DNA from 3 places in the Nonomuraea sp. NPDC050310 genome. Region 1 is predicted to be linked to each of the others. Evidence: riboswitches for the same ligand, from Rfam matches in the RefSeq annotation. Region 1 holds a riboswitch; each other region holds the start of a gene.

Region 1 (7,015 bases):
CGCCGTCGTCACTCGCCGCGCGCAGGCGGCGGATCAGGAGGCTGGAGATCACGACTACGGCGATCGCGCTCGCTGCGGCGATGACGTATCCGGGCATGCACGCCTCCCTCGGCTTGACCTCGGCCTGACTCTCAGGCCGATAACCGTGGGGAATCTTATCATTACGATGAGTAGTCATTACAGGGACTTGAAGCGGCTGGCTACGCTCGATTCATGGACGGCGAGCTGCTGGCGGCGGCGCGGGCGGGTGATGAGGCGGCATTCGGGCGTTTGGTCGCCCCCTACCGGCGTGAGCTGGCCGCGCACTGCTACCGGATGCTGGGCTCGCCCCACGACGCCGAGGACGCGGTGCAGGAGGTCCTGCTCAGCGCGTGGCGCGGGCTGGCCGGGTTCGAGGGGCGCAGTTCGGTTCGCACGTGGCTCTACCGGATCGCCACCCACGCCTGCCTGCGCCTGGCGTCGAAGCGGCCCCGGCGGCTGCTGTCCCCCGACCACGGCCCGCCGCGCCGCGACGTGCACGACCTGGGCGAGGTCGTGCCGGGGCCGGTGTGGCTGGAGCCGTGGCCGGACCCGGCGGCCGGGCCGGAGGAGAGCTACCTGCTGCGGGAGGGGGTCGAGCTGGCCTTCGTGGCGGCGTTGCAGCACCTGCCGCCGTTCCAGCGGGCGGTGCTGGTCCTGCGTGAGGTGCTGGAGTATCCGGCGGCCGAGGTGGCGGGGTTGCTCGGGAGCACGACGGCGGCGGTGAACAGTTCGCTCCAGCGGGCCAGGAGGAGCGTCGGGGAGCGGGTGCCGGAGCGGGGCGAGGTGGAGGTGCCCGGCCAGGGTGAGGTGCTGAAGGCTTTCATCCGGGCTTGGGAGCGCGGGGATGTGGACGGGCTGGTGGAGTTGCTGACCGACGATGTGCGGTTCATCATGCCGCCGTTGCCCGCCTGGTTCGAGGGGCGGGAGACGGTGGGGCGGTTCCTGGCCGAGCGGGTGTTCGCGAGCCGGTGGCGGGTGGTGCCGGTTTCCGTCAACGGCGGGTGGGGGATGGCGTTCTACCAGGAGGGGGAGGTGGCTGCGGTCGGTGTGTTGCGGGTTCGTTCAGGGTCATCGGCCGCCGCACGGGTTCCCGCCGCATCGGTCGGGGAGATCGTCACCTGGCTGGATCCTCGGGTGCTCGGCAGCTTTCCCGTGCCGCGAAAGTTTTCCGCGTCCGAGCGATGAGTCAGGCGCCTCCGGTGTCTCTGCCCGGGCAGGACCACCTGGAGAGGAATCACCATGCGCAAGCTGATCGTCGTCGCCATCGTCTCTTTGGACGGCCGGATGGAGGGCCCCGGCCGTGACGTCCTGGCGATGCCCATGGACCACGCCTTCGACTCCCACAACCTGGAGCGCCTGCGCGGCACGGACGTGCTGCTGTTCGGGCGTGAGACCTTCGAGGGCTTCGTGGGCTTCTGGCCGGCGATGACCGACCCGGCGCACGCCGCCGAGGTGCTGCCCGGTGAGCCGGAGCAGCAGCGGGTCCACGTCGAGATCGCCCGGATCAACGCCGGCGTCCGCAAGATCGTGTTCTCCGACAGCCTGCGCCCGGAGGAGACCGAGCCCTGGCGGTCGAGCACGCAGGTCGTGGCGCGGAAGGCGGCACACGGGACGGTCGCCGAGCTGAAGCGGGAGGGCGGCGGCGACATCACCGTGTTCGGCAGCTTCACCGTCTGGAACGACCTGCTCGAAGCGGGCCTGGTCGACGAGGTGCATGTGATGGTGGGGCCGGTCCTGCTGGGCGCCGGGACGCCCGCCTTCCAGGTCTCGGAGACCGTACGGCTGCGCCTGCTCGGCGTCCGGACCTGGGCCGACTCGGGGAACGTGGTGCTGCGGTACGCGACGGAGCCCCCGGTGGAGCCCCGCCGTACCGGTCAGTGAGCTCAAGCGATCTTGTGGATCCAGCTGTGGTGGTCGGGACGCGTGCCGTACTGGATGCCCAGCAGCTCCTCACGCACCCGCATGGTCACCTCGCCGGGGGTGCCGTCACCCACGACCCAAGCCCGGTCGGCGCCCTTGACGGTGCCGACCGGGGTGACCACGGCGGCGGTGCCGCAGGCGAAGACCTCGGTCAGCTCGCCCGACTCGCACCCGGCCTGCCACTCCTCGATCGACAGCCGGCCTTCCTCGGCCTCCAGGCCCAGCTCGGCGGCGAGGTTCAAGATGGAGTCACGGGTGATGCCCGGCAGCAGCGTGCCGGTCAACGACGGGGTCATCAGCTTGTTCCCGAAGACGAAGAACAGGTTCATGCCCCCCATCTCCTCGACATAGCGGTGCTCGTTGGAGTCGAGCCACACCACCTGGTCGCAGCCCTGCTCGACGGCCTGGCGCTGGGCGACGAAGGCCGCCGCGTAGTTGCCGCCGCACTTGGCCGCGCCGGTGCCGCCGGGCGCCGCGCGGGTGTACTCGGTGGACAGCCAGACCGAGACCGGCTTGATGCCGCCGGCGAAGTAGGAGGCGGCCGGTGAGGCGATGACCATGAAGCGGTACTGCTTGGACGGGTAGTTCACGCCCAGCCCGACCTGGGTGGCGATGATGAAGGGCCGCAGGTAGAGCGAGTGGCCCTCGGTGGTCGGCACCCAGTCGCGGTCGGTCTGGACGAGCAGTTCGAGCGCCTCGACGAAGGTCTCCTCGGGCACCTCGGGCATGGCCATGCGGGCGCAGGACTTGTTGAAGCGCGCCGCGTTGGCGTACGGGCGGAAGGCCACGATGGAGCCGTTGCTCTGGCGGTAGGCCTTGAGCCCCTCGAAGAGCTCCTGCGCGTAGTGGAAGACCGAGGTCGCCGGGTCGAGCGTCAACGGCCCGTACGGCTCGAGCCGCGCGTTGTGCCAGCCGAGCTCCTCAGTGAAGTCGATCGAGATCATGTGGTCGGTGAAGTGCTGACCGAAGCCGGGCGCCGCGAGTATCTGGTCGCGCTCGGCCGCGGTGCGCGCGCGGTCGGAGAGTTGCACGTCGAAGCTGAGCGTCATGGCGGAGTCCTTCTTTCGCGAGGCGGGCTTATGTCCAGTATCTGGGATGTAGCGGCATCTATACCAAAAACGCCTGGTGGCTGCGGCCACCAGGCGTTCGTAGGGCAGGCAGGCCGGAGCGCGAAGGGCGCCCGGCCGGGTACGGCTAGGCGCCGCCGGCTACTCGTGCGGTGATGTCGTCACCGATCTCCTGGGTGCCGCGCACCCGGCCGCCGCTCCGCTCGAGGATGTCGGCGGCGACGGCCTGCTCGACGCGCTCGGCCTCGGCGGTCAGCCCGAGGTGCTCGAGGAGCATGGCGATGGAGAGGATGGTCGCGGTCGGGTCGGCCTTGCCCTGGCCGGCGATGTCGGGCGCGCTGCCGTGGACGGGCTCGAACATGCTCGGCGCGGTGCGGTCGGGGTTGACGTTGCCGCTGGCGGCCAGGCCGATGCCACCGGCGATGGCGGCGCCGATGTCGGTGATGATGTCGCCGAAGAGGTTGTCGGTGACGATCACGTCGAAGCGGCCGGGGTCGGTGACGAAGAACATCGAGGCGGCGTCGATGTGCTGGTAGTCGGTGGTGACCTCGGGGAAGTCGGCGGCGACCCGCTTGACGGTGCGGGCCCACAGGTCGCCGGCGAAGGTGAGGACGTTGGTCTTGTGGACCAGGGTGAGCTTCTTGCGGGGCCGCTCGGCGGCCTTGGCGAAGGCGTAGCGGACCACGCGCTCCACGCCGAAGGCGGTGTTGAGCGACTCCTGGGTGGCGATCTCGTGCGGGGTGCCCTTGCGCAGCACGCCGCCGGCGCCCGCGTAGAGGCTCTCGGTGCCCTCACGGACGACCACCATGTCGATGTCCTCCGGCGCGACGCCGGCCAGCGGCGTCTCGACGCCCGGGAACAGCTTCACGGGCCGGAGGTTGACGTAGTGGTCGAGCTCGAAGCGGAGCTTGAGCAGCAGGTCGCGCTCCAGGACGCCCGGCGGCACGCTGGGGTCGCCGACCGCGCCGAGCAGGATCGCGTCGTAGCCGCGCAGCTCGTCGAGGGTGGCGTCGGGCAGCACTTCGCCGGTGCGGTGGTAGCGAGCGGCACCCAGGTCGTAGTGGGTGGTCTCGATCTTGACACCGGTCGCGTTGAGGACCTTCAGTCCTTCGGCGACGACTTCGGTGCCGATCCCGTCTCCGGGGATCACGGCCAGACGAATGTTGCGCGACTCCATGAGAACGTACCCTACCCCCCTGTCTCGCCCTGCGAACAACCTATCTCAAAAGGCGGACACTACTTTTTGTCCGATTTGCGACCTTTTGACCCTTTCGTTAGAGTCCCACGAGCCTAATCCGTCACGTCCGTGACAGAGCCGGGGACCCACCTTTCTTCATGGGGCGAATCCCTTCGTGTAGGGCCGACTTCCAGGCCCGAGCCCGTCAGCTAACCCGGTCGGCCGCGTGGAAGGACCCTCCCCTGTCTCGCCTCGTTCTCGCCGCCCTCGCCTTCCCGCTGGCGCTCGCCGCCACCCCGGCCCCGGCCCACGCCTCGGCCGGCGCGGGCAGCACGCCGGAGAAGGCCGCCAGCATCACACTGGACGCCGCCCAGGTCAAGGAGGTGCGCGACCGGGCCGTCAAGCCGCCCGCCTGGAAGAAGGCCCTCGCCTACGCCATGTCCAAGCGGGGCGTGCCGTACGTCTGGGGCGGGACCTCCGACCGCGGCTACGACTGCTCCGGACTCATGCTCCGCGCCTACGAGAGCGCGGGCATCGAGCTGCCCCGCACCGCGGCCCAGCAGTACTCCGCCTTCGGCAGGAAGATCTCCTGGAAGGAGCTCAAGCCGGGCGACATGGTCTTCTTCTCCGGCCTCGGGCACGTGGGCATGATCAGCCGCCCCGGGTACATGGTGCACGCCCCGCACTCCGGTGACGTGGTCAAGGAGGAGCGGCTCAGCGGCTGGCGGCGCGGCGCCTTCGTCGGCGCGGTCCGGCCCGACCCCAAGGGCGTCGCGCTCTGGGCGGCCCTGCTGAAGCAGAAGGCCAAGCCCGCCGAGACGATGCCTACCGCGAGCCTCTGAGCTCGAAGATCAGCTCCCAGGCCCGGGCCTTGGCGTGGGCGACCGCGCCCAGCAGCACCCCGCTGTCGCCCAGCGCGCTGGCCACCACCTGGGGCCGCAGCGGCCCCAGCTCGGCGATCCGCCGCTGGATGGAGCGCCCGAGCAGGTCAAGGTTGTGCCCGACGCCGCCGGTGAGCACGATCACCTCCGGGTCGAGCACGGCCGCCACCGCGACCAGCAGCCCGCCGATCCGCCGGCCCTCGCCGTCGACCACCGACAACGCGACCGGGTCGCCCCCTGCCGCGGCGGCGAAGACCTCGCGGGCGCTGTCCAGCAGCAGCCCGGCGGCCTGGGCGGCGCGCACCACGCCGGGCGCGGCGGCGACCGTCTCGGTGGCGCCGCGCTCCAGGGTCTCGTCGCCCTCGGGCGCCTCGGCGGCCGGCAGGTAGGACACCTCGCCGGCCGCTCCGCGGGCGCCGACGTAGAGCTCGCCGTTGATGACGATGCCCATCCCGACGCCGGTGCCGACCGAGACCAGCGCGAAGTTGACCTTGCCGCGGCCCTCGCCGTACGCCATCTCGCCGACCGCGGCGAGGTTGATGTCGTTCTCGATGACCAGCTCGACGCCGAGCGCGGCGGCCAGCCGTTCGCCCAGGTCAGGACCGGGCAGGTTGGGGGCGAGGGAGAGCAGCCCGGCCGCGGGGTCGTAGACGCCCGGCGCCCCGACCACTGCGCAGGCGATCGAGGACCACTCGACCCCGGCCTCGGCGGCGGCCTGCCGGGTCAGCTCGGCCACGCAGGCGGCCAGCTCGGCGGAGGTGCGGGCGGTGTTGCGTGCGTCGGTCCGCCCGACGAAGGCGGCCCGCAGGTCGGCGACGGCCACCCGGATCCAGTCGCGGCCGATGTCGATGCCCGCCACGTGCCGGGCGGCGGCGTTGAGGTCGTACAGCGAGCTGACCGGCCCGGGCCGGCCCAGGACCTCGCCCACCAGGTGCACGAGGCCGTCCTCCTCCAGCCCGGCCAGCACGGCGGAGACGGTCGGTTTGGACAGGCCGGTCGCCTTCGCCAGGTCCGCGCGCGCGGCGGGACCGTGGGCGGCCAGCCGATCGAGGAGCTGCCGCTCGTTCAGCACGCGGAGCAGCCGCGGATTCCCCAGCACAGCGGAAGTCTAGCCAACGCGTTGATAGTAAATTACCTTTCTTACCAAATAGGAGAGGAGGGGCGATGCACCGCACAGCCGCCCTGGGAGCACTCTGCTTAGCCGCCGCCCTGCTGACCGCCTGCGGGTCCGGTACGGCAGGCCAGAACAGCGAGGCCGGCAAGACCAGCAAGATCGCGCTGTTCCTGCCGGAGTCCAAGACCACCCGCTACGAAGCCTTCGACCGCCCGCTGTTCGAGGCCAAGGTCAAGCAGCTCTGCCCCGACTGCGAGCTCCTGTACGGCAACGCCGACCAGGACGCCGCCAAGCAGCAACAGCAGGTCGAAGCCGCCCTGGCGCAGGGCGCGAACGTGATCGTCCTGGACGCCGTGGACGCCGGCGCGGTCGCGCCCCTGGTCAACCAGGCCAAGCAGCGCAAGGTCCCGGTGATCGCCTACGACCGGCTGATCTCCGGCATCGACTACGCCTACTACGTCTCCTTCAACAACGTCCGTGTCGGCGAGATGCAGGGCCGGGCGCTGCTGGAGGCGATGACCGCCAAGGGCGTGGCCGGCCAGGGCGAGATCGTGATGATCCACGGCTCCCCCACCGACCCCAGCTCGGCCGACTACAAGAAGGGCGCCAAGAGCGTCCTGGAGGGCAAGGTCAAGGTCGGGCGGGAGTTCGACACCCCCGACTGGAGCCCCGACAAGGCGCAGCAGCAGATGGAGCAGGCCATCACCGCCCTGGGCAAGGACCGGATCGTCGGCGTGCTGAGCGCCAACGACGGCATGGCGGGCGGCGCCATCGCGGCCATGAAGCGCGCCGGGTACCAGACCCTGCCGCCGATCACCGGACAGGACGCCGAGCT
Region 2 (7,015 bases), on a different contig from region 1:
GCCGGGCTGGAGGCCTGCGTCTTCATCCCCGCCGACCTGGAGCAGGCGAAGATCGCCATGGCCCGGGTGTTCGGCGGCAAGCTGATCGGCATCGAGGGCACCTACGACGAGGTCAACCGCTTCTGCTCGGAGCTGATCGGCGACCCGGCCGGCGAGAAGTGGGGCTTCGTCAACGTCAACCTGCGGCCCTACTACGCCGAGGGATCCAAGACGCTGGCCTACGAGATCGCGGAGCAGCTCGGCTGGCGGCTGCCGGACCAGATCGTCATCCCGGTGGCCTCCGGCTCGCAGCTCACGAAGATCGACAAGGGCTTCAAGGAGCTCGTCGCGCTCGGCCTGGTCGAGGAGAAGCCGTACAAGATCTTCGCGGCCCAGGCGACCGGGTGCTCGCCGGTGGCGGCGGCCTACAAGGCCGGGCACGACGTGGTCCAGCCGGTGAAGCCGGACACGATCGCCAAGTCGCTGGCGATCGGCAACCCGGCCGACGGCCCCTACGTGCTCGACATCGCCCGCCGGACCGGCGGCGCGGTGGAGGACGTCACCGACGCCGAGATCGTCTCGGCGATCCACCTGCTGGCCTCGACCGAGGGCATCTTCGCCGAGACGGCGGGCGGGGTCACCGTGGGGGTGCTGCGCAAGCTCGTGGCGGCCGGGAAGCTCGACCCCGAGCTGGACACGGTGGTGCTCAACACCGGCGACGGCCTCAAGACCCTCGACGTGGTCACGGCCGAGCCGTCCGCGGTGATCAAGCCCTCGCTCGACGCGTTTAGGAAGGTTATCTGATGAGTGTTTCGGTGCGGATTCCGACAATTCTGCGCACATACACGGGCGGAAGTGCAGATGTGCGCGGGGAGGGCGCGACGCTTCGCGAGGTGCTCCAGAAGCTCGACGCCGACTTCCCGGGTATCGGCGCGCGAATTCTGGATGAATCGGGCAAGATTCGCCGTTTTGTCAATGTCTATGTCGGGGAAGAGGACGTCCGTTTCTCCGAGGGCCTTGACACCGCGACGCCCGAAGGCGCGCAGATCTCGATCATCCCGGCGGTCGCGGGCGGCTGATCCGGCCCCTTCCGTACGACGCACCCCCTGGGCCCTCGCCCGGGGGGTGTTCGTATCTGCAGGGACATTTCAAACTTAAAGGAAATGTAGCGCTAAGCAGTTTTGTGCTTGACTCTGTTCCCCAATGCCACCTCACAGGTATGGTCGAGTGCGGTCGACTGGCTGGAAATCCCCTTAAGTCAGGAAGACTGCGGATCTTGCGAGAGGAATGGGCGAGGTCCGGAGCCCAGTTAGAGGAGTCGGAAGTGGCGCAGGGCACCGTCAAGTGGTTCAACGCGGACAAGGGCTACGGCTTCATCGCGGTAGACGGTGGTAAGGATGTCTTCGTCCATTACTCAGCGATCATGATGGACGGCTATCGGTCTCTCGAGCAGGGCCAGCGGGTCGAGTTCGAGATCACGCAGGGACAGAAGGGGCCGCAGGCCGAATCTGTCCGAGCGGTCTGACACACACCTGGCCGGTGGTTCGTACGGCAACGCAGTCCGTGCGAACCGCCCACGAACGCGCGTGGCCGGGTCCGTTCCGGACCCGGCCCGAGCCCCGGCCTCCGGCGACCCGTCCCAGGTGAGGCACCCTCATGAGCAGCCGACTCATGGCGTCGGCTTGCACTCGACCGGGTAGAGTGCTAAACAGTTCGTTGGCACTCTCGATAGCAGAGTGCCAATGATGGATCGAGGCGATGGGGCCTGCCGCAGGGAGATGCAGGCCTATATGCCGTCGCGGGCTTCGGCTCGATCCCTTATGCAAACCACCCTGCATCTGGGAGGTCCAGCCTTATGGCAGCCAAGATGATCGCGTTTGACGAGGACGCCCGGCGCGGTCTCGAGCGCGGTATGAACCAGCTCGCCGACGCCGTCAAGGTGACCCTCGGCCCGAAGGGCCGCAACGTCGTTCTGGAGAAGAAGTGGGGCGCCCCCACGATCACCAACGACGGTGTGTCCATCGCCAAGGAGATCGAGCTCGAGGACCCGTACGAGAAGATCGGTGCGGAGCTCGTCAAGGAAGTCGCCAAGAAGACCGACGACGTCGCGGGTGACGGCACCACCACCGCCACCGTGCTCGCCCAGGCGCTGGTGCGCGAGGGCCTGCGCAACGTTGCCGCCGGCGCCAACCCGATGGCCCTGAAGAAGGGCATCGAGGCCGCCGTCGAGCGCGTCAGCGAGGAACTCTCCAAGCTGGCCAAGGACGTGGAGACCAAGGAGCAGATCGCTTCGACCGCCTCCATCTCCGCCGCCGACCCCGAGATCGGCGCGCTCATCGCCGAGGCGATGGACAAGGTCGGCAAGGAAGGCGTCATCACCGTCGAGGAGAGCAACACCTTCGGCCTCGAGCTCGAGCTCACCGAGGGCATGCGCTTCGACAAGGGGTACGTGTCCGGTTACTTCGTGACCGACCCCGACCGGATGGAGGCCGTCCTCGAGGACCCCTACATCCTGATCGTCAACAGCAAGGTCTCCGCCAACAAGGACCTGCTCCCCGTTCTCGACAAGGTCGTGCAGTCCGGCAAGCCGCTGCTGATCATCGCCGAGGACATCGAGGGCGAGGCCCTGGCCACCCTGGTCGTCAACAAGATCCGCGGGCTGTTCAAGTCCGTCGCGGTCAAGGCGCCCGGCTTCGGTGACCGCCGCAAGGCCATGCTGAACGACATCGCCATCCTGACCGGCGGCCAGGTCATCGCCGAGGAGGTCGGTCTCAAGCTCGAGAACGCCACCCTCGACCTGCTCGGCCGCGCTCGCAAGGTCGTCGTCACCAAGGACGAGACGACCATCGTCGACGGCGCCGGTGACGCGGACCAGATCTCCGGCCGGGTCAACGAGATCCGCTCCGAGATCGACCGCACCGACTCCGACTACGACCGCGAGAAGCTCCAGGAGCGCCTCGCCAAGCTGGCCGGCGGCGTCGCCGTCATCAAGGCCGGCGCGGCCACCGAGGTCGAGCTCAAGGAGCGCAAGCACCGCATCGAGGACGCCGTTCGCAACGCGAAGGCGGCCGTCGAGGAGGGCATCGTCCCCGGCGGTGGTGTCGCGCTGCTGCAGGCCGGCGCCAAGGCGTTCGACAAGCTCGAGCTCACCGGCGACGAGGCCACCGGCGCGGCGATCGTGCGCAAGGCTCTGGAGGAGCCGCTCAAGCAGATCGCGGTCAACGCCGGTCTCGAGGGCGGCGTCGTGGTGGAGAAGGTTCGCAACCTGACCCCGGGTGAGGGCCTCAACGCCGCGACCGGCGAGTACGTCAACATGTTCGAGTCGGGCATCATCGACCCGGCCAAGGTGACGCGCTCCGCGCTGCAGAACGCCGCTTCCATCGCGGCGCTGTTCCTGACCACCGAGGCTGTCATCGCCGAGAAGCCGGAGAAGACCCCGGCTGCTCCCGGCGGCATGCCCGGCGGCGGGGACATGGACTTCTAAGTCCTGATCCACACGCTTCAGGCGGTCCCTTCGGGGGCCGCCTTTTGCGTGTGCGCTCTTGGTGTTCGCGGGATTTTACCTACCTTTATTTGGCATTTCGGTTGGAGTCCTATTACAGTCCCGCGTTACCGGACGGTTATCGGCCTTCAACGGGAAGGCGGCCGTCCGATCGCCGAGTCCCCGTGCGCGGGGAGCCGGGGACCCAACTTTCTGGGGTGAATCCGCGACCCCGAGCAGAGTGCGGCCTGCTCGAAACCAGCGGTAGGGCGGCTTTCTCCTGGCCCGAACCCGTCAGCTAACCCGGTAGGCGTCCTAGGAGAGGACCGCCCCCAATTGGATCCGATCTCGGACAAGTTGTTCAAGGTCATCGAAGCTGAACTGCCGTACAGGGAGGAAAGCGGCGGCTATACCAAATACGGCGACTGGTATGGCACGCACGTCGACGACTCGTACTCCTTCAAGACCGCCGCCTGGTGTGACATGTTCCTCGCCTGGGCCGCCGATCAGGCAGGGGTGGCCGAATACGCGGGACGGTTCGCGTATACGCCGGCGCATGCCAACTGGTTCCGGCAGCAGGGTGCTTGGAGCACCACGCCGGAGCCTGGGGCGTTCGTGTTCTACAACTGGAGCGGGCCGAAGTCGGTCGGCGGGATCAGCCATGTCGGCATCGTGGAGAAGGTCGCCGGGACCAAGATCCATACGATTGAGGGGAACGCCGACGGCGTTTACCTCAAACGGAAGGTTCGCGACACCGGGACGGTGGTGGGGTATGGGCTGCCGCGGCTGGTGAAGGTCGACGGGGCCACCTACGAACAGACCCTCGCCGCAGCCGCCACTCCCGCAGCCACGCCGCCGCCCGCGGTCGCCGCCACGCCGGCCGCGTCAGCTCCTGCCCCCGAGCCCACCGCCGCATCGGCCGCCCCCGCTTCTCCCGGCTCGGCTCTCTCGCCGATGTCCCTTGGTGCCGGTAGGGGGCGGCGTTGCAGGCTGCTGTGCTGAGCCGTACTCCCGGAGCGGAGAACCTGCCGCCGGCGGATGCGGGCACGGTGGTGCTGGCCGGGGTGTTCCTGACCGCCCTCGTCACCCGGCGGTGGCAGCGCCGCCCGGGACGGCACCGGGCGGCCGGCGGGTCAATCGATGGGTTGACCTCGGCCTCACCCGGCCGGAGCGGCAAGGTCGGCCGGCTGCGCGATGCGGGGTGGCGCCGCCGTACCTAGCCTGAAAACGTGGGGTCGCGGCCACCGCACTGGCCGCGGCCCCGCTCAATCGCTAGTGGTATACCATTGCGGCGTCTCCCCAGCCGTGATCAGAAGGAGCCCGCCCGGTGCTGCGAGCGAAGCCGTCCAAACTGGGCCTGGGCACGGCCCTGTCCGCGCTTCGCGCCAACGGCCGGTTCCGGCTGCTCTGGCTGTCGAACCTGTTCTTCTTCGGCGGCGTCTGGACCCAGACGCTCGTGCTCGGCTGGCTCGCCTACGAGACGACCGGGTCGGAGTTCCTGGTCGCGGTCTTCACCGCCGCGCGGCTGGCGCCGATGTTGCTGGGCCCGATCGCGGGCGCGGTCGCCGACCGGCACAACCGGGTCGGCCTCCTGATCATCGCCTGCGCCTGGGCGCTGGTCACCGCGGGTGCCGTGGCCGGGCTGGCCTCGTTCGACCTGCTGCCGTACTGGGCGCTGGTGGCGGGCGGCCTGGCCCTCGGGCTGGCGCAGTCGCCCTCGCAGCCGGCCCGCTCGTCCATGGTGCTCGACCTGGTCGGACGCGAGAACCTGAGCAACGCCAACGCCCTGAACACGATGGCCATGAACCTGCCCCAGGTGATCGGTCCGGCGGCCGGCGGCGCGCTGATCTCCACGCTGGGCGCGCCGGCCGCGTTGTGGATCTCGACGGCCTGGTATGGGCTCTCGCTGGTGTTGCTGATCCCGCTGCGCGGCCTGGGCGACCCGGTCCGGCACGAGCCCGAGCGCGTGCTGTCGATGATCACCGGCGGGTTCCGCGCCATCGCCCGCAACCGGCTGGCGGTCGCCATCCTCCTGGTCACCCTCGCGGCCAACATCCTGCTCTGGCCGATCTACCAGTCGTTCATGCCGGTCTTCGCCCAGCAGTCGCTCGGCCTCGACGCCGCCGGGCTGGGCGTCCTGCTCACCTGCTGCGGCGTGGGCGGCCTGGTCGGGTCGTTGATCATCGCCGGGCTCGGCGACTTCCGCTTCAAGGGCGGCGCCTTCGTGCTGGGCACCGCCGGGTGGGGCCTGCTGTGGGCGGTGTTCGCGGTGGCCCAGAACGTCACCGCCGCCTACGTGGTGATGATCGGCATCGGCGTGCTCAGCGCGGTCTTCGGGGTGCTGCAGACCACGCTGCTGCTCATGACCACCGAGCCCGCGCTCCACGGCCGGGCCCTCGGTGTGCAGGAGCTCGCCATCGGCGTGATGCCGGTCTCCGCGCTGATCCTGGGCGTCATCGCGCAGACCGTCGGCGTCGCCCTCACCACGCTCTGCGCCGGGCTCCTCCTGGCCGCCGCCCTCATCCTGCTCGCCGTACGGGTGCCCGAGCTGGTCCGGTACGGCTGAGCCTTCAGCCGAGCGGCTTGACCCAGCGGCCCCATTCCGGTTGTACGGCGTAGCCGGCCGCCTTCCAGGCGTGGTGGGCGAGGGTGTTGTCGTGGAGCACCATGGCATCCGCCCTGAACGCCCCGAACCCGGCGAACCGCTGCTCGGCGGCCTCGATCAGCTTGGAGCCGATGCCCTTGCGGCGATGATCCGGGTGGACGGCGAGGCGGTACAGGTGTGCCCGCCAGCCGTCCCACCCCGCGATGAGCGTGCCGGCCAGTTCCCCGTCCACCTCGGCGACCAGCAGGGCCTCGGGGTCGCGGTCGAGCAGGGCGAGCACCTTGCCGGCCGAGTCGTGCCGGTCGGTGCCCTCGGCGGCCTCCGCCCAGAAGGCGAGGATCGCGGGCACCTCGTCCTGGCGGGCGGGGCGGATGGTCAGCACTTGGTCCTTCATGGCCGGACAAGCTAGCACCCGTCACCACGGACTCCCCTCCCAGCCTCCTGGAAAGGGCAGCCGGTGAGTCGGCTAGCGAGTGATCAGCAGATGCGTGGCCGCCTTCGTGCTGACCTGCTCAACCACCCGATACCCCTGCATGGCGTCCCCCAGCCCATCGAACAACCGCTCACCCCCACCGATGAACATCGGCGCCACCGCGATCCGCAGCTCATCCACCAGCCGCGCCCGCAGGAACTGCCGGATCACCCCCGCCCCACCGGACAGCTGCACGTCCTTCCCGCCGGCCGCCGCCACCGCCCGAGCCAGCACCTCCTCAGCAGTGCCGTCCACGAAGTGGAAGGAGGTCCCGCCCGCCAGCTTGAGCGTCGGCCGCGGGTGGTGGGTCATGACGAAGACGTCGTTGTGGAAAGGCGGGTTGTCGCCCCACCAGCCCTGCCACTCGTGGTCGTCCCACGGGCCACGCTGCGGGCCGAACATGTTCCGCCCCATGATCGTCGCCCCGAAGTCGCCCGCCGCCTGGAGCACCCGGTCGTTGTCCGGGCCCTCCTCGCCA
Region 3 (7,015 bases), on a different contig from region 1:
CGCAGGTGGCCCTCCAGGAAGGCGACGCGCTCGGTGTCGTGCACGGCGCCGTCCTCCAGCACGTCGTCGTAGGCCGCGCCGTTCTCCGAGACCACCAGCGGGATGGCCGGGTAGTCGCGCTTGAGGCGCAGCAGCGTGCGCTTGAGGCCGTCGGGCTCGACCTCCCAGCCCATCGAGGTGGTCGGCAGGCCGTCGCTGAGGAAGGAGACGTGCTCGTTGCCCACCCACGGCGAGCCGGTGTCGGTCGGCGCGGCCGAGGCAGAGGCCTTGCCGCCGGGTGCGCCGGAGACCGTGTACGGGCTGTAGTAGTTGATCAGCAGCAGGTCGATCGGCGCGCCGACCAGCTCCTGGTCCTCCTGGCTGAAGGAGACGCCCCAGTCGTCCAGCACGTCCTGCGGGTAGGCGCCCTTGAGCAGCCCGTCCAGGAAGAAGCGGTTCTGGGCGCCGTCGATGCGCCGCGCGGCGTCCACGTCGCGGGGGTCGTCGCTGGCCGGCCGTACCGGGTAGAGGTTGACGCAGCCGCCGACCCGCGAGCCGGTCAGCCGCCGGGCGGCCAGGCCGTGGGCCAGGTTGAGGTGGTGAGCCGCCTGGACGGCCTGCGCGGGCTCGCGCCGGCCGGGGGCGTGCTCGCCGGAGGCGTAGCCGAGGAAGGCCGCGCACCAGGGCTCGTTGACCGTCGCCCAGGTGTGCACCCGGTCCTTGAGCGCGTCGTGCACCGCCTCGGCGTAGTCGGCGAAGCGGTAGGCGGTGTCGCGGTTCGGCCAGCCGCCGGCCTCCTCCAGCGCCTGGGGCAGGTCCCAGTGGTAGAGGGTGAGCCAGGGCTGGATGCCGTGCTCCAGCAGGTCGTCGGTGAGCCTGCGGTAGAAGTCGAGGCCCTTGGCGTTGATCCGCCCGGCGCCGTCGGGCTGCACGCGCGGCCAGGACACGGAGAAGCGGTAGGCCTTCAGGCCCAGCTCCGCCATGATCTGGACGTCCTCGCGGTAGCGGTTGTAGTGGTCGATCGCGACCTGCGCGTGGTCGCCGGCGACCACGCGGCCCGGCTGGGCGGTGAAGGTGTCCCAGATGGAGACGCCGCGACCGTCGGCCGTGGTCGAACCCTCGATCTGGTAGGCGGAGGTGGCGGCGCCCCAGACGAAGTTGGCCGGAAATTTCATGCCTTGACAGCACCTTCCATGATTCCGCCGACAATCTGGCGGCCAAACGCGACGAAAACCACGATGAGCGGAATGATAGACAGCGCGGTCCCCGCGAAGATCAATGTGTAGTTCGTGGCGAAACGCATGTTGAGCTGGGTGATGGCGATCTGCACCGTCGGGTTCTCCCCGGTCAGCACGATCAGGGGCCACATGAAGTCGTTCCACATGAGCATGAAGGTGTTGATCCCGAGCACGGCCATGCCCGGCCGTACCGCCGGGAGCACCACGCTCCACCACACCCGCAGCGTGGAGGCCCCGTCCACGCGCGCCGCCTCCACCAGCTCGTTCGGCACCGCCTGGGTGGTGTACTGCGTCATCAGGAAGACGCCGAAACCGTTGAGCAGGTAGGGCAGGATGACCGCCTGCAGCGTGCCGGTCCACTCCAGGCTGACCATCAGCCGGTAGAGCGGCACCACGCCCATCTGCTGCAGCGGCACCATCATGGTCAGCAGCACCGCCATCAGCAGGATCTTGCTGCCCTTGAAGCGCAGCCGCGCGAAGGCGAAGCCGGCCAGGGTCGAGATCAGCACGACCGAGACGGTCACCGTCGTGGCCACGATCATCGAGTTGAGCAGGCCGGTCAGGAACTTGGCGTCCTCGTGCTGGAGCACCGCCATGATGTTCTCGCCCAGGTTGCCGCCGGGCAGCAGCGGCGGAGGCACGGCCACCGCCTCGGAGTTGGAGCGCGAGGCGATGACGAGCATCCAGTACAGCGGGAAGACGGAGAGGATCACCGTGAAGGCCAGCATGACCCGCGTCATGACGGCCGGCTTCCAGTTCGTCACCTGATCCTCCTCACGAGCACGAAGTTGATCGCCGCGCCGACCAGGATCAGCAGGAACAACATCCACGCCGCGGCGGCGGCGTAGCCGTAGTCGAACTCGCGGAAGCCCTGCTTGACGATGAACATCGCCACCGTCTGGAACTGGCCCTGCGAGCCGCCGTCCACGTTGCCGTTGTAGAACGTCGTCGGCTCGGCGAACAGGGTCAGGCCGCCGATCGTGGAGTTCAGCACGACGAAGATCATCGTGGGCTTGAGCATCGGCAGCGTGATCTGCCAGAACTGCCGGCGGCGCGAGGCGCCGTCGATCGCGGCCGCCTCGTACAGGTCCTTCGGGATGGTCTGCATCCCGGCCAGGAAGATGATCGCGTTGTAGCCGGTCCAGCGCCAGTCCACCATCAGCGCGATGGCGATCCAGCTCGGCAGCCGCTCGGCCCGCCAGTTGATCGGCTCGACGCCGACCAGGCCGAGCAGCCAGTTGGCCAGGCCCCAGTCGCGCGCGAAGAGCTGGCTGAACACGATCGCCACCGCCACCACCGAGGTGACCAGCGGGAACAGCACGCTCATCCGGATCGCCAGCCGGAAACGCAGCCGCTTGTTCAGCGCGTTGGCCAGCATCAGCGCGATCAGCATCTGCGGCACGGTGGCCAGGAAGAAGATGCCCGTCGTGTTGGTGACGGCGTTCCAGAAGTCCTCGTCGGCCAGCAGCTTGGCGTAGTTGTCCAGGCCCGCCCACTCCGTGGTGCCGGCCAGGTCGTAGTCGTAGAGCGAGTACCAGAGCGTGAAGACCAGCGGGAACAGCCCGAAGGCGGCGAACAGCAGGAAGTAGGGGGAGACCAGCAGGTACGGCACGGCCTTGAGGTCGAAGGCGGACCAGCCCCGCCGGCCGGTGGAGGGCGTTCTGCGGCGCGAACCGCGGGGAGGCCGGTGGGCCGCGGGCGGCGGCGCCACGTTGAGGCTCATGGGAGACCTTTCCAGACGGGTCGGGAACGATCCGGTACGGCGGGGCGGCCGGGCCCCCGCTCGGCGAGTCGGCGGGCCGCGCCGCCGTACCGGAGTCCGGGATCTAGGTCAGCCCGCGGCCTTCACCGCGTCGTCCACCAGCTGCTGCCAGGCCTTGTCGTGCGGCACGGAGCCGTCGTCCATGCCCTGGATGACCGACTCGATGGCGTTCTTGACCTGGGCGTGCTTGACGCCGAGGAAGACCGGCTGGAGCGAGGCGGCGGACTTGGCGAAGATCTCGCCGGAGGGCGCGTTGTCGAAGAACTCGCTCTTGGCGCCCTGCACCTTCGGGTCGGCCTGGGCCTTGGTGTTGCTCGGCATGTTGCCGAACTCGGCGAACACGTCGGCCTGGACGGCGGCGCTGGTCAGGTAGTCGGCGACCTGCGCGGCCTCCTTCGGGTGCTTGCTCTGCTTGGGCACCGCGAGCCAGGAGCCGCCCCAGTTGCCGCCGCCGCCCGGGACCGCGGCGACGTCCCACTTGCCCTTGCCGGCGTCACCGGCGTTGCCCTGGACCACGCCGAGCATCCAGGAGGGGCAGCCGAGGGTGGCGAAGGAGCCCTTCTGGGTGCCGGTCGCCCACTCGTCGGTGAAGTTGCGCAGCTTGGCGGTCAGGCCCCCCTGGCTCATCTTCTGGGCGAAGTCGAACGCCGTCCTGACCGCCGGGTTCTTGTCGACGATCAGGTTGTTGTCCTTGTCGAAGTAGGTGACGTTGCCGTTCTTGGCCGCCTCCTGGTAGAGCAGCACCTGGTAGAGGGTGTTGGTGCCGTCGGTGAACTTCGTGTCGGGCACCTTGGCCTGGAACTGCTGGCCCACCTTCATGAACTCGTCCCAGGTCGGCCACAGGGCGCTGACCTCGTCGCGCTCGGAGGGCAGGCCGGCCTTCTTGAACAGGTCCTTGCGGTAGCACAGGCTCATGCCGCCGATGTCGGTGCCGAGGGCGAAGACCTTGCCGTCGCCGGCGACGCCGTTCTCCCACTTCCAGGCGGGGAAGTCGGCCTGGCGCTTGTCGAGCCCGAACTCCTTCAGGTCGGCCCACCAGGCGCTGTTGGCCTTCGCCAGGCCCATGCCGCCCTCGTCGATGCCCACCACGTCGCCCGCGCCGCTGCCGGCCTGCAGCCACTGGATCATCTGGGGCCAGTACTGCTGCTCGAACTGGTCGGTGAGGTTCTCGTGCTTGATCTGGATGTCCTTGTGCTCGGCGTTCCACTTCTCGACCGCGGTCTTGTAGCCGAAGTTGGCGCCGCCGCCGAAGGTCTGCACGCGGATGGTGATCGGCTCGGCCTGCGCGGCGGGGGAGCCGGCGCCGCCGGTGGCCGCGGGGGTGGTGGTGCCGTTCGAGCCGCAGGAGACCAGCGCCATGGCGGCCAGGGCCGCGACCGCGCCGCGGCGCTTGCTGATGGTCATGAGGTCCTCTTTCGTGTGCGCCCGTGGGGGATTCGGGGGTGAGGCTTGGGAGCGCTCCCATGAAGAGTGGCCATGGTGGGCTCGCTCGTCAACGGGCTGAAACACAACCGTGACCGAGAGAGCGTTTTCTGGTTTCTTAAACGGATATGTCGGCATGAAGGGGACGGAGAGGATGGTGGGAGCGCTCCCATCCTGGGTGTCGCGAAACACGCAAGAAACGCCCGCCCCTGGGGAGGGGCGGGCGTCTCTTGGGGAGGGGGTGCCCCTGGGAGGGGCGGGCGCTTCTGCGGTGGTCACCGGGAAGTGGAGGCGGCCCGGGGGACGGGCCGCGAGCTCCTACTTGCCGTACTCGGGGTAGCCGTAGCCGACGACCTGGGACTTCGGCCGGACACGCTGCTCGACCTTGCCGTTGCCGGTGTTGCCCTCGATCGTGGTGATCGTGCCGTTGCCGTTGTCCTTCTCGACGAAGCCCACGTGGGCGATGCCGTCCAGGCTCTTGCTGCCGGACCAGGAGAAGAAGACGACCGCGCCGGGCTTGGGCGTGGTGCCCCAGCGGTTGTTGTTCTTGAACCACTTGGCGTGGGTCACGGTGTAGGCGTCCCAGCCAACGGAGCTGCGGGCGCCGGTGTGCTCGCCGACCCAGGACACGAACATCGAGCACCAGGCGGCGTTCAGGTAGGCCTTGGTGGAGCCGCCGTCACGCTTGATGGTCTCCTGGGCGCGCTTGGAGGCGGCGTACCAGTTCTGGAACTTGGTGCCTCCGCCACTGGAGTTCTCGCTCACGCCGATCTGCTGACGGGCGAGGCCGAGGACCTTGGTGAGGGACGGCTTGGCCGGCATGGCGGCCTTGGGTGCCGCGGCGGGCGCGGCGGGTGCTTCCTTGGGGGCGTTGAAGGCGAGTGCGGCGACCTCGGGGACGCCGCCGATCTCGGGCTTGACGGTGTCAGCGTGTGCGACGTGGGCGCCGAATCCGGTGGCCGCGAAAAGGGCGGCGCCGAGACCGGCGGAGACGAGCTGGGCCTTGGAAGGACGCACGCGACGGTGTTTTGCCATGAGGGAAAGGACACTCCTTGCTTCATGCCGCTTACCGGGTTAGCTGACGGGTTCGGACGTGAAGCTGCCCTACGGCGCGCCCCTGGCGGGGTCGGCGCCGATTCACCCCAGTGAGACTTTTGGGTCCCCGGTTCCGCGCGGTGGCGGATTCAGCGGTCACAGGCGGGGGCCTGTGAGAGGTGGTCGGTCAAGGCAAGGAACGGATGGCCGTTCGTTTGCCGGGAGTGACCAAAAGGTAATACACGCGGCAAGGAGATTACAAATCTGTAAATGTCCGGGCAGTAAAATCGGCTGTAGATCAATAGCCGCCGATCTACGGAAAACCCCTGTGGGCAGGGCGATCGGGGAATCGGCCGGTTCGCCGGACCCCCATGAGTAGATCTTTTTCGGACCCTCCGCCAGCCCCTGACTTTACCTTTGCCGACGGCGTTCCCCCGGCCCGGGACCGGGGGAACGCAACGGCCGGGATCAGCCGAATTCGGCCGGGTCGGGACCCAGGCGCTTGCCGTTGTTCAGCGCGCCGATCGCGGCCATGTCCTCGGCGTCCAGGATGAAGTCGAAGACGTCGATGTTCTCCTTGATCCGCGACGGGGTGACCGACTTGGGGATCACCACGTTGCCGAGCTGGATGTGCCAGCGCAGCACGATCTGGGCGGGCGTGCGCCCGTGCTTCTCGCCCAGCGTGGCCAGCGCCCGCTCCTCCAGCAGCCCCCGGCCCTGGCCGAGCGGGCTCCACGCCTCGGTCAGGATGCCGTTGGCCTCGTGGAAGGCGCGCAGCTCGGTCTGCGGCAGGTTGGGGTGCAGCTCGATCTGGTTGATCGAGGGCACGATCTGCGTCTCGTCCATCAGCCGCTGGAGGTTCTTGACGGTGAAGTTGGAGACGCCGATGGCGCGCACCCGGCCGTCGTGGTACAGCCGCTCCAGCTCCTTCCACGCCTGGACGTAGAGGTCCTGCTTGGGCGCGGGCCAGTGGATCAGGAACAGGTCGAGCTGGTCGAGGCCGAGCCGCGCCATGCTCTCCTCGAACGCCTCCGCCACCCGGCCGTGGTCGTCGTTCCAGAGCTTGGTGGTGATGAAGAGCTTCTCGCGCGGCAGCCCGGAGTTGCGCACGGCCCGGCCGACGCCCTCCTCGTTGTTGTACAGCCGCGCGGTGTCGATGCTGCGGTAGCCCGCCTCCAGGGCCAGCCCGACCGCCCGCTCGGCGTCCTCGTCGGGCACCTGCCAGACGCCGTAGCCGAGCTGCGGAATCTGGACGCCGTCGGTGTTGAGCAGCAGTGAGTTCATGCATCTCATTGTTCACCCTGCGTTACCGATGGCGTCAGAGGGCCGGGTTAGTGTCGGGCCACGGTCGTCGGCCCGCGGGATCGCCCGTGCGGTTCCGTGAGGAGAGGGAGGCCCATAGCGTGTGGCCGGCCTGGGTGGAATCGCCACTCCAGATGATCTGCGCGGTGGAAGCCCACCACGCCGGCCTGCTCGGGCCCACGACGGTGATCGTGCCGCGGGCGGGCGTGCGCGCCCTGCGCGCCACCCGCGCCGAGCTCGCGCGGCTCGGCCTGCCTCTGGGGGTGGAGGTGGCCGA

The links. Region 1 has a riboswitch for cyclic di-AMP ahead of AB0I67_RS21850 (C40 family peptidase). Riboswitches for the same ligand answer to the same signal wherever they lie in the genome.
Region 2: linked by a shared signal. The riboswitch ahead of AB0I67_RS13085 (CHAP domain-containing protein) and the one ahead of AB0I67_RS21850 (C40 family peptidase) in region 1 are both predicted to bind cyclic di-AMP.
Region 3: linked by a shared signal. The riboswitch ahead of AB0I67_RS32045 (CHAP domain-containing protein) and the one ahead of AB0I67_RS21850 (C40 family peptidase) in region 1 are both predicted to bind cyclic di-AMP.

What each region holds. Positions count from the first base shown of each region.
Region 1 is NZ_JBFAKP010000009.1:4,545-11,559, forward strand. It holds gene AB0I67_RS21825 (hypothetical protein) at 1-97, opposite strand, end outside; gene AB0I67_RS21830 (RNA polymerase subunit sigma-70) at 214-1,206, shown strand; gene AB0I67_RS21835 (dihydrofolate reductase family protein) at 1,261-1,902, shown strand; gene AB0I67_RS21840 (branched-chain amino acid aminotransferase) at 1,905-2,990, opposite strand; gene AB0I67_RS21845 (3-isopropylmalate dehydrogenase) at 3,136-4,185, opposite strand; cyclic di-AMP (ydaO/yuaA leader) riboswitch at 4,286-4,424, shown strand; gene AB0I67_RS21850 (C40 family peptidase) at 4,569-5,027, shown strand; gene AB0I67_RS21855 (ROK family transcriptional regulator) at 5,011-6,165, opposite strand; gene AB0I67_RS21860 (substrate-binding domain-containing protein) at 6,231-7,015, shown strand, end outside.
Region 2 is NZ_JBFAKP010000004.1:28,605-35,619, forward strand. It holds gene thrC (threonine synthase) at 1-783, shown strand, start outside; gene AB0I67_RS13070 (MoaD/ThiS family protein) at 783-1,058, shown strand; gene AB0I67_RS13075 (cold-shock protein) at 1,304-1,504, shown strand; gene groL (chaperonin GroEL) at 1,835-3,463, shown strand; cyclic di-AMP (ydaO/yuaA leader) riboswitch at 3,624-3,789, shown strand; gene AB0I67_RS13085 (CHAP domain-containing protein) at 3,797-4,462, shown strand; gene AB0I67_RS13090 (hypothetical protein) at 4,444-4,680, shown strand; gene AB0I67_RS13095 (MFS transporter) at 4,788-6,026, shown strand; gene AB0I67_RS13100 (GNAT family N-acetyltransferase) at 6,031-6,459, opposite strand; gene AB0I67_RS13105 (dihydrofolate reductase family protein) at 6,532-7,015, opposite strand, start outside.
Region 3 is NZ_JBFAKP010000018.1:114,556-121,570, reverse strand. It holds gene AB0I67_RS32065 (GH1 family beta-glucosidase) at 1-1,154, opposite strand, end outside; gene AB0I67_RS32060 (carbohydrate ABC transporter permease) at 1,151-1,981, opposite strand; gene AB0I67_RS32055 (sugar ABC transporter permease) at 1,978-2,940, opposite strand; gene AB0I67_RS32050 (ABC transporter substrate-binding protein) at 3,049-4,383, opposite strand; gene AB0I67_RS32045 (CHAP domain-containing protein) at 4,720-5,436, opposite strand; cyclic di-AMP (ydaO/yuaA leader) riboswitch at 5,448-5,601, opposite strand; gene AB0I67_RS32040 (aldo/keto reductase) at 5,905-6,720, opposite strand; gene AB0I67_RS32035 (hypothetical protein) at 6,885-7,015, shown strand, end outside.